2 regions of the Vibrio kyushuensis genome follow, and region 1 is predicted to be linked to the other one. Evidence: predicted binding sites of a transcription regulator. Region 1 holds the regulator's gene; the other holds the start of a gene.
The links. Region 1 encodes PurR, which represses purine synthesis genes. Its sites were predicted from a motif close to TNANGNAAACGTTTNCNTNA; they were not measured.
Positions count from the first base shown of each region.

Region 2: the regulator PurR is predicted to act here: its motif matches at 2,162-2,181, upstream of purL (phosphoribosylformylglycinamidine synthase).

Region 1 is NZ_JAKJSV010000004.1:264,045-272,173, reverse strand. Features, by position in the region: gene mukF (chromosome partition protein MukF) at 1-1,250, opposite strand, end outside; gene elyC (envelope biogenesis factor ElyC) at 1,632-2,435, shown strand; gene torR (two-component system response regulator TorR) at 2,567-3,280, opposite strand; gene torD (molecular chaperone TorD) at 3,520-4,167, shown strand; gene purR (HTH-type transcriptional repressor PurR) at 4,455-5,462, shown strand; cyclic di-GMP riboswitch class I at 5,601-5,704, shown strand; gene L4D20_RS10360 (TfoX/Sxy family DNA transformation protein) at 5,817-6,407, shown strand; gene L4D20_RS10355 (TVP38/TMEM64 family protein) at 6,570-7,262, shown strand; gene L4D20_RS10350 (alpha/beta fold hydrolase) at 7,377-8,129, opposite strand, start outside.
Region 2 is NZ_JAKJSV010000012.1:43,922-52,050, forward strand. Features, by position in the region: gene purL (phosphoribosylformylglycinamidine synthase) at 1-2,008, opposite strand, end outside; gene mltF (membrane-bound lytic murein transglycosylase MltF) at 2,316-3,890, shown strand; gene L4D20_RS21245 (hypothetical protein) at 4,134-4,268, shown strand; gene tadA (tRNA adenosine(34) deaminase TadA) at 4,377-4,904, opposite strand; gene L4D20_RS21255 (AbgT family transporter) at 5,092-6,651, opposite strand; gene L4D20_RS21260 (type IV pilus modification PilV family protein) at 6,949-7,362, opposite strand; gene L4D20_RS21265 (hypothetical protein) at 7,352-8,129, opposite strand, start outside.

The sequences.
Region 1 (8,129 bases):
TCGGAGTAACCTAAACGGACAGCTTGATCGATAACCATTCGAGCTAAATCAAAATGTTGAGTCTGTGGGTGAGCGAGTAGATAGTCTCTTAGTACCTGACCTAAATCGATACTGCTGCCCTGCTCTTTATGTGTCTTGAGCATCGAACTAATTCGGTTCGATAGCTCATCATTAACTTGTTGAACTTCTTCGTATTCCACCTCTAGTGGCACGTGACCGGTGACTTCGTCATCACGAAGTACAAGTGCTTCATCACGAAGATCGCTTAATCGCTCTGCGTCTGCATGAGTCAAATACCAAGGCATATCGAAGTAGTCGGAAACTGACTGACGTAATCGCTGGCTAAATGCACGGTTTTTATCCATATCAATAGCGGTACGAATAAACTTGTGTACATGGCGGTCGTAGCCAATCCAGAGATCTATTGCTTGTTGTCCCCAGCTGATAATTCGATCTAACTTTGTTTGTAAGTTAAACAGTGTCTCTTCAACTTCTTCATGCTCTGAGTCGTTATATATGAGACCTTGAATATCAAGGATCTGAGTTTGAAGTTCATCACCAGCGGCTTGTAGAGTATCTTGCAATTCTTTAAGCGTTGAGGATGTTTCAGATAATAACGATTCACAGTTGTTGATAGCTTCTCGCCAATCTTTATTCAACAGCTCTGCAATTTGGATTTTTACACTTTGTTGTTGTTCATCCATTACGCGTTGGTTGAGATCAATTTGATCAAAGATTTCACCAACAGAATATTTTAAAACTCCGTAAACACTTTTTTTCCAATGCGCCGAATTTCCACCTTCATGCGCTGCCTTTGAGGCTTTAGCCATTTCATCAGCTGCCATGGAAAGTTGGATCGATAATTTTAACTTGGAGAATTCTCGGTGACGGACATAGTAATCAGTAATACCGATGGCAAGCGATGATAAGCGATATATGCTTGCTCCATCCGTTACTTCACTAGTAAAGCGGCTGATCAGTCGCTGTTTAACCAGTTCGTTAATGGCGTTGTTTGCACGAAATGCAGACGCCTCACCGGTACTTTCAAACATTCGAGTGACGATGGTAAAAGCATCGTGCAGTTCACCTTCACCTAGTTCTTCCTCAAACCTATTGTCACTTAATACGGCTAACGCAATCAAAAATGCGAGTCGTTCATTTGACAAGTTTAATGAGAAATCGTGCTGCTTCACCCAGCCAACCAATTCATCAATTGGCTGCTCTGCAACATTGAGAGTCATCTCACTCATATATTTCCTGCTTATTGTTTCTTTCTTACTAATTCTGATAGTGATGATTTAAGCCTGATTGAAATCACGCTTTCAGGCTTAACGTGTTGAGGCCCCTTTTCAGAGAGAATCTACGTAAAGTTCATCATTCCATGACGGCCTAAAATTAGGCGCAAAAACTTGAAGCTCTTCCCAAACAATGACTTGGCGAAGCTAATTTTTACCTAACCCATAAGATTTTTTTACAAATTTGTGGGCAATATCGTCCAATTTACAGACCTTCGCCACGGTAGTTGGGTTATCATAATAAATTGTCCCGCTATTCTGTCATAGGAATGGTAGGAATAGAGAAGGATTCTCTTATTTTTATTATCAAGTGGTGTTTTTTCGGACTATTTTTGTATGTTTGAGCTGAAAAAGATTGTTTCTTCGTTATTGATGCCTTTGCCTGCGCTACTAATCGTTGGTTTTTTAGGCTTGATGCTTATTATGTTTACCGCTAAGCGAAAAACTGGATGTTTTGTCGTATTGTTCTCTCTTTGTGGTATTTTCCTGATCGCTTTCCAACCCGTTTCAACCCGTCTTCTTATGCCAATGGAGCGTACCTACTCCGCTTTCTTACCAGTTGATGAGTCTGTTGACTATGTCATGGTTCTTGGTAGCGGCCATGTCGTTGATGACCAAATCCCACCGACATCAGAGTTAAGTCGAACTGCTTTGATGAGGCTTAGCGAAGGTATTCGTGTTTCCCGTATGTACCCCGGCGCGAAACTCATTCTTTCTGGCTACGCCGGAGGGTCAGAATTTAGTAATGCCAGAATGATGGCAAAAGTTGCACTCGCATTAGGTGTCTCAAAGTCAGACATTATCTTACTTGAAACTGCGCAAGATACGTGGGAAGAAGCGCGTCAAGCCGCTGCATTTGTTGGGCAGAAAAGACTAATTCTTGTTACGTCTGCAAGCCACATGCAGCGTTCATTAAATGAATTCCATTCAGCTGGTATTAAACCAATTCCTGCTCCGACGAACTACCTAGCGCACCAAAACATCAACCAGCCTTGGGAGAAGTACACACCTAAAGCCCGCTATTTAGAGCAGACTGAGCGTTATTGGCATGAAACATTAGGGACCATTTGGCAATCATTGCGAGATAAAGCCGCCAACTATGAAGAAGACGCTTTAGACACTTCAAGCAGCGAACTTTAACGTTTCTAATTATCGATAGTGATATCACGATTTATAGATAACAGCTAAATATTATAAAGCCCGAGGTAATGCACTTACCTCGGGCTTTATAATATTTACCAACTCCAATAGCACTAGAATCGATTTATAAATCAATCACCAGCAAACATGTACCCTTCACCATGGACGGTAACAAAGATTTGTGGGTTCTTAGGGTCATACTCCATCTTTGATCTCATACGACGTATTAACACATCTATAGTACGATCATTGGGTGCATCGACACGATGACTGATCATATTTAGAATTCGTTCTCGGCTTAGCACCTGATTCGGGTAGGAAGACAGAGCAACCAATAACTCATATTCAGCCTTAGTCAATTTGACCGGGACTCCCTCTCGGCTAAGCGCACGACGTTGGATATCAAATGTCCACTCGCTAAAGTGAATCACTTTTTCGTCTTCGTTTTTCTTAACGGCAACCGACGTTGCGTTTTTAGCTGTTGAGATTCGCCATAGAAGATTCTTTACACGAACCAACAGCTCTCGTAATTCGAAAGGCTTGGTCACATAATCATCTGCGCCCATCTCCAAGCCAACAATCTTGTCTATATTGTCTGTACGCCCAGTCACAAGGATGATGCCTATATCTGACTGTCCACGAAGCTCCCGTGTCAACATAAGACCATCAGAGCCTGGCAAGTTAATATCAAGCATGACTAAATCAATGGGCTTTTTTTGTAATACTTCACGCATTTCTTCGCCATTTTCAGCTTCGCTAACTGCATAGCCTTCGTTTTGGAAGTAACCAACGAGCTTGCTACGTGTTACCGCGTCGTCTTCAACGACCAGTACATGATAAGTCATTTATACCACTTGTTTATTAGTTGGAATGATTAAACTCATATCATTCTATTCATAATTACTCACAATTCTAGCTCTACAAGAATGAAATGAACAATTAATGAGTGTTTATTGATTCAAAACAACCTAGCCATTCTGTTAACAAATCTAAATATTTACTCAATTTTTATCACAGTCGTAGTTACCGCTATTCACTTTTATTCGTTAAACTAAAAGAAGAATTTTTGTAAAGGCAGACCGACATGCAAGAAATAAAAACATTTAACGAAAAACGTGCTGAGATCTATTGGTGGCTATCAAGCTTGTTCGCAAAAGAACTGACGGTTCAAGATTTAGCACAATATCAAACCCCTCAGATCCGTTCGTTTCTTACTGGGTTAGGTGAAAATGAAACATTAAAGCCTTCAATCGATAGACTCGTAGACGCACTCAACCGATTGCTCGACCGTGAAGACGCACAACTTGAATTGTCTGCTGACTTCTGTGACCTTTTTTTAAAGTCAGACAAAGACTCTGCGCTGCCTTATGCGTCGATGTACATTGGTAAATCGGGCCTTCTCAATGACGTCCCTGCAAAAGAAGTGGCAGAGCTAATGGCACAGCATGGTGTAACTGTTGACGAAACTCTTAATGAACCTGCTGACCATCTGGCCGTTGAACTCGATTTCTTAGGTAATCTTATTATTCGTTCGAACGAGTTAGAACAAGAAAAGCATTTAGACGAAGCACTTGCAGAGCAAGAACAGTTTATCAGCACACATATTCTTACATGGACACCGCAGTTCAATGAGAAGTGTCAGAAGCTCGATGAGTTCGGCTTCTACGCATCAGTTTCTGAGTTATTGTGCGCTTTCTTAGAGCTTGATTGTCGTTATTTGGTTGGCGAATAAACAATCTGCTTCAGAAAGTAACAAAGTTTCAAAAAATTGCCATGATATTGTCTAATTGTGGTTTTAGATCACGTCAAAGTAGTCTGTTTTCGTTGCTTGTACTACGTATGACGTCTAAAATTAGCACCGATAATGACAATTATATTGAATAATAAACCGCTATTACAGGCGGTTTTTGTGTTTTAGGCACTTGGACACTTGATTTGTTTGTAGATACAAGCGATTTGTAGATGTAACCCGTTTATAAGCGCAAATTATTTACTTCGCCACTTAATAGGACAGGAATTATGGCCACAATTAAAGATGTTGCTCGCTTAGCCGGCGTATCAACAACCACCGTATCTCACGTTATAAATAAGACTCGATTTGTGGCTGAAACCACCCAAGAAAAAGTAAATAAAGCAGTAGACGAATTAAACTACGCACCAAGTGCCGTTGCTCGTAGTTTAAAGTGCAATACCACACGCACCATCGGTATGCTCGTCACGCAATCAACCAATTTGTTCTTTTCTGAAGTGATCGATGGTGTTGAGAGCTACTGTTACCGTCAAGGCTATACGCTTATCTTGTGTAACACTGGTGGAATATACGAGAAACAACGCGACTATATTCGCATGCTAGCTGAAAAACGTGTCGATGGTATTTTAGTGATGTGTTCAGATTTAACTGAAGAACTTCGAGAGATGCTTGATCGTCATGCTGACATCCCTAAGGTTGTTATGGATTGGGGCCCTGAAACGTCTCAAGCCGATAAGATCATCGATAATTCAGAAGAAGGCGGTTATTTAGCGACGAAATACCTCATTGATAAAGGTCATACCGATATTGCATGCCTAAGTGGCCATTTTGAAAAAGCAGCTTGCCAAGAACGTATCGCAGGATTTAAACGCGCTTTAACCGAAGCCAACCTTAAAATCGATGAAGATTGGATTCTAGAAGGTAACTTTGAGTGCGATACAGCCGTATTAGCCGCTGACAAAATTGTCGCTATGGATAACAAGCCTACTGCCGTTTTTTGTTTCAACGATACGATGGCTTTAGGCCTTATTAGTCGTCTAGGGCAAAAAGGCGTCAATGTACCAAATGACATTTCAGTGATCGGTTACGACAATATTGAATTGGCTGAGTATTTCTCTCCTCCTCTCACAACTGTTCACCAACCTAAACGACGTGTGGGTAAAAATGCTTTTGAGATCTTACTTGAGCGAATTAAAGACAAAGATCATGAAAAACGTGTGTTCGAAATGCATCCAGAGATCGTAGAACGTAATACAGTTCGCGATCTAACTAAATAATAGTTATGTCATTTATCGAAACTTGCGTATTTTGTGATATAGTTTAGACTCATTATTGAGACAAATTTATTGAATAAACATCACAGTAATAGAATCCAAATGTGAAGTTCATTCCTAATTGGTCGTCTTTAATAGAAGTCACGCACAGGGCAAACCATTTGAAAAAGTGGGACGCAAAGCCTCCGGCCTAAACCAGATCTTCTGTCTTAACAGAGTTTTTGATAGGTAGCGGGGTTGCCGATGGCAAACAATGCAAACACAAGTTTACTTACGAATGACACAGTTTCTGCATGTTTTGCTAATCTCTCGGACCTGATTTGGTGGCGTATTTTACATACACCGAGAACATACAGCATGGATAAACCAGTACTAAAAGACTCAATGAGGCTGTTTGAACAGCTTGGACGAGTAAAGTCTCGTTCAATGTTTGGCGGCTTCGGCATTTTTATCGAAGAGACAATGTTTGCACTTGTTGTAAACGATAAGCTTCATATAAGAGCCGATAGCAATACAGTCAAAAAATTCAAACAACAAGGCTATGAACCGTACGTCTATAAAAAACGCGGTCACCCCGTCGTTACAAAGTATTATGCTTTGCCTAATGACTGGTTAGCGAATCCGACATCCACTCTATCAGAAGCAAAAAATTCACTCGATATTGCTAAGAAAGAGAAAGAGAGCCAAGCAGCAGCAAAGCCAGACCGTCTTAAGGATCTGCCAAACCTGAGGCTTGCAACCGAAAGAATGCTCAAGAAAGCGGGCATTGATTCGGTTACAACTTTAGAACAGAGAGGCGCTGTAGAGGCTTATAAAGCCATTCAGCAATCACATGCTTCAGATGTGGGATTAGAGCTGTTGTGGGCACTAGAGGGAGCGATTAAAGGCACTCACTGGTCTGTCGTACCTCAAAACCGAAGAGATGAACTTTCAGGTCGATTAAGGTAATCCCACTTTTAAATCGGATTACTCAGCTAAAGCCAACGTCAATACGTTGGCTTTTTTATTGCCTTCTGTTTCTAAATCCGATAATTGTTCGTTGTTATTGAAATTTTTACGTCTTAATGCTGTTCTTAATAGGCACACCCAAAACTCATCGGCTCTATATTTATGAACAAAAAACTTTTCCTCGGCCTCTTACTCATCGGCGTCATTATCTTCCTTACTCTTAATTATGGGCAGCTACTAACGTTAGATAATGCAAAAGCACAACAAGAGTCTCTAGCACAATTCATTGAGTCTAATTTCTTAGTTGCTGCATTAAGTTACTTTGGGATTTATATTGTTGTTACCGCATTATCTATACCTGGCGCAGCTGTTGTGACACTACTAGGCGCTGCGTTATTTGGTTTTTGGACCAGTCTTTTGCTTGTATCTTTCGCCAGCACGATTGGGGCGACTCTTGCATTTCTTAGCAGTCGCTTTCTACTTAAAGAATGGGTACAAAACAAATTTGGAGATAAGCTCTCAACAATTAATGAAGGTGTTAAAAAAGATGGGGCTTTCTATCTATTTACATTAAGGCTTATTCCAGTCGTACCCTTCTTTCTAATCAATTTGCTGATGGGCTTAACGCCTATCTCAGCCGCTCGATTTTATCTTGTAAGTCAATTGGGCATGCTACCGGGCACGGCAGTGTATCTTAACGCTGGTACCCAACTTGCGAAGATTGAAAGCTTATCCGGTATTGTTTCACTCCCCGTTATTTTATCCTTTGTCCTACTTGGTCTTTTTCCTATCATCACTAAAAAAGTCATGGGTCTATTAAAGGGCTCTTCTGTAAAAAAACACAATGAAGCATAGACTCATCGATCGACCTAAACCGAGTGAATGAAAAAGAGTGAATGTGAAAGTACATCTAAACGAATACAGGCCTGCAAAATGCAAGCCTGTGTATTATTTGAAGAGCCTTAAACTTTAACGACTACAGTTTTTAATAAACTCGATAGAGTGACGATTAAACTCTTCAGGGCGTTCGACATTACATACATGTCCACAATCAGGAATTTCAAGAAGCTGACTGTCATGGTGCGCCGCTACCATCTCTTTTGCAGGTTGAATAAACATATAGTCTTGCTCGCCCATTAGATACAGAGTAGGAATTGGCATTGCTCTATGCTTAAAGTATCTCATTAATGGGTTAACTTCCGCCGTTAGAATAAACCAACGTTTAAACTCTTTTTGGCACAATTTTTTAGCTTCGCGCACAAACATATGTCGCGACTCTTTTTGATTACGCTGTGGCATAACGACATAAGCAAATAGGCGATATAGCCACATGTAAGGGATAATGTGCTTACTTAAGTCACCAAGTTTAATTAGTATTTGCGATCGCGTGTTGAGACGAGTTACCGCTCCGCCTAACACCATGCTATGAACACGTTCTGAAGCAATTTCTGCAATATTCTGAACAATAATGGTGCCTAAAGACATTCCGACAAAATGTGCCGAACGAATTTTCACATGATCCAGTACTTTTAAGATATCTAAGGTTACTTCTTTAAATGTGTAGCGGTTAGAAATAATATCTTTGATGAAGTGATTGGATTTACCGTGGCCACGCAGATCAAGCAACAGAATATTGAAGTGTTCTTTATAAGCTTTGATTTGTTTGAACCATATCGACGAGCTCCCTCCCGCACCATGCACAAAAACAACCCACTCGTTACT
Region 2 (8,129 bases), on a different contig from region 1:
TTTGGTCACGAGCAACAAGACCTGTTACCGAACGGTCACCGATAGTGATAAGGAATGTTTTCTCAGCAACAGTTGGAAGACGTAAAACACGCTCTACCGCTTCGTTCATCTCAATGCCAGAACGATCAATTGCTGGGTTATTTACCTTCAGCGTTTTCGCATCACGGTGCATCTTAGGTGTTTTACCTAATAAGATGTCCATTGGCATATCGATTGGCGTATTGTCGAAGTGCGAATCTTCTAGTTTAAGGTCACGCTCTTCTGTTGCTTTACCAACCACAGCGAACGGTGCACGTTCACGCTTACAAATCGCTTCAAATGTTGCCATATCTTTGTCAGCAACGGCCATTACGTAACGCTCTTGAGATTCGTTACACCAAATTTCAAGAGGGCTCATGCCCGGTTCATCGTTTGGCACGTCACGTAGGTTAAAGATACCACCACGCTCACCATCGTCTACTAGCTCAGGAAGTGCATTTGAGATACCACCCGCGCCTACATCGTGAATGAATGCGATTGGGTTCGCATCACCTAGTTGCCAACAACGGTCGATCACTTCCTGACAACGACGTTCCATCTCTGGGTTTTCACGTTGTACTGAAGCAAAATCTAAATCTTCAGAAGAAGAACCAGAGTCCATTGAAGAAGCAGCACCGCCACCAAGGCCGATGTTCATTGCAGGACCACCAAGCACAATTAAGCTTGCGCCAACTGGGATCTCTTTTTTCTGAACATGGTCGTCACGAATATTACCTAGACCACCAGCCAGCATGATTGGCTTGTGGTAACCACGTACTTCTTCACCTGCGTGAGAGTTTACTTTCTCTTCGTAAGTACGGAAGTAACCAAGAAGGTTAGGACGACCAAATTCGTTATTGAATGCTGCGCCACCTAGAGGGCCTTCAAGCATAATATCCAAAGCAGTAACGATACGGCTTGGCTTACCAAAATCTGTTTCCCAAGGTTGAACAAAGTTCGGGATCTTAAGGTTTGATACTGAGAACGCCACTAAACCCGCTTTTGGTTTGCCGCCAATACCTGTTGCGCCTTCATCACGGATTTCACCGCCTGAACCTGTTGATGCGCCCGGCCAAGGAGAGATTGCCGTTGGGTGGTTATGCGTTTCAACTTTCATCAAGATGTGTGTTTTCTCTTGGTGGTAGTTATATTCACGCGTTTCTGGATCAGGGAAGAAGCGACCAACAGTTGAGCCTGTCATTACCGCTGCATTGTCTTTATATGCCGACAATACGTTTTCAGGCGTCACTTCGAAGGTGTTTTTGATCATTTTGAACAATGATTTATCTTGCTTAACACCATCGATTGTCCAATCTGCATTGAAAATCTTATGACGACAGTGCTCTGAGTTTGCTTGGGCAAACATCATTAGTTCAATATCAGTTGGGTTACGACCAAGCTTTTCTGTAAAGCTTTCAAGTAGGTAATCAATTTCATCTTCAGCAAGTGCAAGACCAAGGGTCACGTTCGCAACTTCAAGGGCTTTACGGCCACCAGAGATAAGATCAACTTCTGCATAAGGAGCTGGCTCTGCAACTTGGAACAATGCATTTGCGGCGTCGAAGTCAGTAAACACGACTTCCATCATGCGATCGTGCAAGACAGCTTTAAGTTCAACAAGTTGAAGTTCAGTCAGCTCAGAAGAAGACTCTACATAATAAGCCGTACCGCGCTCTAAACGTGCGACTTTATTTAAGCCACAGTTATTAGCGATATCGGTCGATTTAGAAGACCAAGGAGAAATGGTACCCGGACGAGGCGTTACAAGTAGCAACAAACCTGTTGGTTCATGCTCTTCAATCGTAGGACCGTAAGTCAGCAGCTTTTCTAATTTTTCAACATCAGACGCGTCAAGGTCTGCCGTAAGATCAGCAAAGTGGGTAAATTCAGCATAAATACCAGTTACTGGTAAGCTTAATTCACGACAAAGCTCTAAAAGCTTGTTAACACGAAACTCAGAAAGGGCTGGGGAGCCACGCAAAATTCTCATGTGCTTAGGTCTCTTTATGCAATTGATTAAGGTGATATTGGTATAAATTCAACAAGTTACCTTTATATAATAAAGATAATCTTGAAACTTATGCCGATTTCCCCTCTCCGTTGCGAGCGCATTATAAAGCAATTACTTTTGTGATGTAACACCAAAAGCAACCGTTTGCGTCATTTTTTTTGTCAATTTCAGATTACACCGTAATTGACGAATTAATACTCGGTCCGCTCATTCTTTTATAACTCTGCTTTTCCATACCGTTAGGCTTTGATATAAAAGCGATACTAGATGTATGAGAACTTAAAAAATGTTGAACAGCACACTGTCGAAACTAAAACTGACTGCCGCCTTTATATTTGCATCTGTAATGCTTACTGGCTGCCAAATAGAATCAGAGCCAAAAAGCGAGCTTCAACAGATTCTCGATCGTGGCGTTTTACGCGTTGGCACGCTAAACAATCAGCTTTCTTACTATATTGGACCCGATGGTCCTGCTGGGCTTGATTACGAATTAGTAAGAGAATTTGCAAATGAGCTTGGTGTTAAGCTTGAAATGAAACCTGCCTACCGGATGTCTAGCCTCTACCCCGCGCTCAAAAATGGCGAAATAGACATAATAGCCGCAGGTCTCAGCCAATCAGAGAAACGCCTGAAAGAGTTTAGAGCAGGACCCGCCTATTATTACGTCAGCCAACAGTTGGTGTATAAAAAAGGGCAATGGCGTCCAAGAAATTTTGAGCAGTTACTCGCGAGGCAAGAAAAGTTAATTGAAGGTAACGATGGCAACCCTATCGTCAGTATCGTTGACGATTCGCACTTTAAAAACACCCTTGCCCAGTTAAAAGCTCAGCATGAAACCTTTGAATACTCGGTCGATATTGATGCCGATATCAACGAACTACTAAAGCAGGTGTCTGAAGGGAAGCAACGATTCAGTGTTGCTGACTCCATCGAGATATCTCTGTCTCAGCGTATTTACCCTGATATCGCGATCGCTTTTGAACTTACAGAAGACCAACCTATCTCTTGGTTTATCAATCGCTCTGAAGATGAAAGCCTATATGCCCTCTTGATCGAATTCTTTGGCTCACTCAAGCAATCGGGGCAACTTGCTGCTCTCGAAGAGAAATACATTGGTCATATTGGCAGTTTTGACTATGTCGATACTCGCGCTTTTATTCGAGCCCTCGATAGCAAACTGCCCGAATGGTCACCTCTATTTAAGCAGTACTCTGAAGAGTTTGATTGGCGCTTAATTGCAGCATTGGCTTATCAGGAGTCTCACTGGAATCCAACCGCAAGATCGCCAACGGGTGTACGTGGCATGATGATGCTTACCCTTCCTACCGCCAAAAGTGTTGGTGTGACTGACCGCTTGGACCCAGAACAGTCGGTTTGGGGGGGAGTGAGGTACCTAAGAAAAATGGTCGATCGCATTCCTGATAGTATTTCAGATCATGAGAAAATCTGGTTTGCTCTGGCCTCTTACAACGTTGGCTTTGGCCATGTGATGGATGCAAGACGCTTAACCAAGCGACAAGGTGGCAACCCAGACGCTTGGGCCGATGTTAAAGACCGCTTACCACTGCTAAGGCAGAAGAAGTATTATAGCCAGACCTATTACGGGTTCGCTCGTGGTGATGAAGCAAGAAATTACGTTGAAAATATACGTCGCTATTATCAAAGTATTATTGGCCACGTAGAGCAAAGAAGTGTTTCATCAGAATCTAATATTGATGACCTTACGGTTATTCAACCAGAAACACCGCTTGTTTCGGGTGCTGAAAGTGCCGAGCTTGAAACATCAGAAGGTGTTGATACAGGTGAAGGCTCTGAAGATTCGGATGCTTCCAATACCGAAGTGACATCATCAACGGAGTAATAGGGTAGTAAAGCGAACGAATAATACTCTCACTATCTAGGCGCATTAACTTAATCAGTTAGTGCGCTTTTTATATTACAGGTTCCTTGTATTTTACCCGAACAAACCCCATATATTATTTAGTTCAGACACATTCATATTGCCGTAACATTTACTTTTTATAAAGGTAAGGTAATCAAGTTTGAATGACTCAAACCAACGTGTTTGAGACGATAATAGTAAGAACCTTTAAAGGAGTATTTTATGATGAAACGTAAAATGCAATCCAAACGTTTGAGTAAAACGGTTTCAGCGACGCGTAGAAAGCGTATGTTATCAAATAATAAGAAGAAAATTATTTGGCGAAACCGAACTTATACTCAATTACAGATGGATTAATCAAACAGGCAAGCATCTATCAGTAGCGATATATTCAAGTAAAGACAATATATCCAAGCATAGATGTTTGCTGAAATACCCCCTACTAAGACTCTACGTCTAACTTATCTACTCTTCTGACTTTCCTTCTAGATCTAGCTTCAACTTCCGCTTTTTTTCCTTTATCTCTTTTCGTCTACGTTTGAAAAATGCTTGTAATACGACTTTACACTCATCTTCGAGCAACCCTTTTTCAACCTCTGCGTAGTGATACGCAGCTTGGCTTTCAAACAAGTCTAAAACGGTACCTGCTGCGCCCGCTTTAAGATCGGTGGCACCAAACACAACACGTTTAACTCGGCTGTGTAAAAGCGCACCAGCACACATAGGGCACGGCTCTAACGTGACATATAAGGTGGTGTCTAATAAACGATAATTCTCTAATACCTGTCCGGCTTTTCGCAACGCTTCAACTTCGGCATGAGCCGTCGCATCATGCTGACCAATTGAGCGGTTCCATCCTTCAGAAATAATCTCACCATCACGAACTAAAACAGCACCGATAGGCACTTCGCCTTCACTTTCTGCAACTGAAGCTAACTCAAGGGCGCGCCGCATGAAGAATTCATCTTGTGAAGTAAATTGAGAAAGAGACACGATCAAACTCCGAAATAATAAAAAACGTAATGCTGAAAGCACATCATGACAATGATTGAGCTACTAAGAAAGATATCAGAAGTCTACCTTGATTGTGCTGACAAGAAAAAGCCCGCGAAGGTTATCGCGGGCTTTGTTATCTGATATTACGTTAAGGAAACACCAATAGTGAAGCCTTAATGCACACTTACATTGTGTAAGTGTAAGGAGCGTTGATACCTAGAGGGATACCAAGTGCCCAGTAAGCTAGTAGGAAGATAGTCCAACCAATTAGCATTGCGATAGAGAACGGCATCATAAGAGCAGCTAGTGTACCGATACCTGTCGACTTAACGTAACGTTGACAGTAAACAACCACAAGTGGGAAGAACACCATTAGTGGAGAGATAATGTTAGATACAGAATCACCAACACGGTAAGCCGCTTGAGATAACTCAGGAGAGATACCAACAACCATCAACATAGGAACTAGGATTGGACCAATTAGAGCCCATTTAGCCGATGCAGAACCGACTAGTAAGTTAACAAACGCAGTAAGAAGAATCATACCAACGATAGTCATTTCACCAGCAAGGTCCATTGCTTTAAGACCTTCAGCGCCGTAAAGCGCAAGCATAGTACCAATGTTTGATTGACCAAATGCAGATAGGAACTGAGCACAGAAGAACGACATTACAATGTATGCGCCCATCGTAGACATAGTCTCTGACATTGATTTAATAATATCGTTGTTGCTATTGAATTTACCTGAGATGCGACCGTAAACGATGCCAGGGATAACAAATAGAATAAAGATAAGCGGAACAATTGACTGCATTAGAGGCGCAGAGAATGCAGTTAGTTCACCTTCTGGAGAACGCAGTGCTGAATCTTCAGGCATAAGAGCGAACACAAGTGCTGCAATACCAGCAACCATTGCCCAACCAGCCCAACGGAATGCTTTTGATTCGATTTCAGTGAACGTACCTAGATCAGGAGCTTCTTCAGCATCTTCATCTACAGGTGTATTAGAAAGGCGAGGTTCGATGATTTTCTCAGTTACCCACCAACCGATACCAACGATTAGGAATGAAGACAGACCAGTAAAGAAGATGTTCGCTAATGGGTTGATAACGTATTCAGGATCAAGAACGTTCGCTGCTGTTTGTGTGAAGCCAGCTAGTAGAGGATCGATACCTGAAGGAATAAAGTTTGCAGAGAAACCACCTGATACACCAGCAAACGCTGCTGCGATACCCGCTAGAGGGTGACGACCCGCTGCGTGGAAGATGATGCCACCTAGTGGAATAACCAGTACATAACCTGCATCCGCTGCCGTATGAGATACGATAGCAACCAAGATTAGCATTGGAGTTAGAAGCTTAGCTGGCGTGAAGTTAAGCATCTTCTTAAGGCCAGTTTGGATGAAGCCAGAAGCGTCAGCAACACCAACACCTAGCATAGCAACCAATACGATACCTAAAGGAGCAAAACCAGTAAACGTCGTTACCATGTTCGCCATGAAACTTGCAAGCGCTTCACCTGTAAGTAAGTTATTTACTTCTAGTGCGTCACCAGTACGAGGGTTTATCAGATCAAAAGAGACGTTAGATAAAATTGCAGATGAAACCCAAACAATAACAAGTGCCCAGAAGAATAAAATCGCAGGATCTGGAATCTTATTACCTGCTGTTTCGATGGCGTTTAAAAAGCGATCCATACCGCTCGGCTTCGGCGATGGTGCTTGTTTCGTAGCTTGGTTACTCATGGTAACTCCGTATGTGTGTGTGGTTGCCATAGACCTTTGAAATAATATGAATGGTCTATATATCACTGTCTATTTTATAAAATTCACACCATAAAAGCACAAGGTTCTATGACATTTTTCTTAAACAGGGACATATTTTGCAAAAACACAATCAACGTGCAACAAAAAACAAACAACACCACATACGAGAAATAAACAACATTTAAACCTAAACAAAACACATTCATGCAGTAACTATCACTACAATTACTATATCAACTCGATATATAACACCAACTTTACCAAAAAGTTCGATATTTAATCGAACTCACTATACTTAGACAGCATGGTCACAATCTTTACTTCTTGATCTTGTTGATAACGATCGCTCCAGTACGCTTTCATTGATATAGAACTAACACTATCACTTAAGATCAACGTCGACTCGCAAGTAAGCTGGACATCTAAGGTCGCGCCATTTTCCGTCATTGCATTACATTCACTGTGTACATCATTCAGAGAATAGCTAGCACCTGCTGACGATATACCTCTTTGGCGAAACAATTCCAACTGAGACTCAATGACATACAAAGCCGTTAAGCTGGTTTTAGCATGCCCTGCTCTCGCCTCCACATAGGTCTGAAGTTTCACTAGCCCTAAGGAAGCCACACCAATCAATATGAATGCGATCATAACTTCAATTAAGCTAAAACCTTTCTGTTTAGTGGTCACTCCAAGACCCCTTCTTCCATTTGGGTTTGGCCGAAAATTCAAAACTAGAGGTAATATCGCTGTTAAACTGAAGCCTCATTGAGTTATTAAAGAGTGCCATCTGACCTCGAGTATCGAATATCATTCCACCAGTAAACTGCATAGAACCTGACTGAAAAAAAGTGGCATGCTTTGGTGTCAGGAGCGTCGATTCTCCATATAGCATCGATATTGGCGCGTCAAATGTAAAATTTAGATCTGCGATATTTGTGAATCCCTGCCAATTATCAGGGTGTGCGGCATAGCTTTCATTAAAATGAAAAAGCACTCCCTCAATAGTAGCTGCACCACTAATTGACAGCACTCCATTGTGTACTATCAGAAACAGGTAAGTCCCGGGGTTACTCGACTGAATAGTATGAACCTCACTACTATCTAATTGACAACTACCATCTATCCAAACCTTATTTGGCTTGCCCAAAATCAAGTCGTTTTTAAATTTATCTACACAATTTATATCCGAGCCTAGCATTGTATAAGTGAGAAACTCATTTTCAGGGTTATCCCTTACCTGCTCCCACTCCCCTCTCTCTTTCTCAAACAACTCTTTAAATGGATTTAGAGTTTCATCGTGTTGCAGATCATTTTCAGCATGGAAAGAAACATGGTTATTTGATGAATCCCGCCATATTCCTACGTTTACGTCTTCTATATCAGTTTTGTAGCCAGCTGCACAATCTGAACTGTTATCGAAGTCCGCACTCGGTTTGGTAATCGCTTCCCCTACG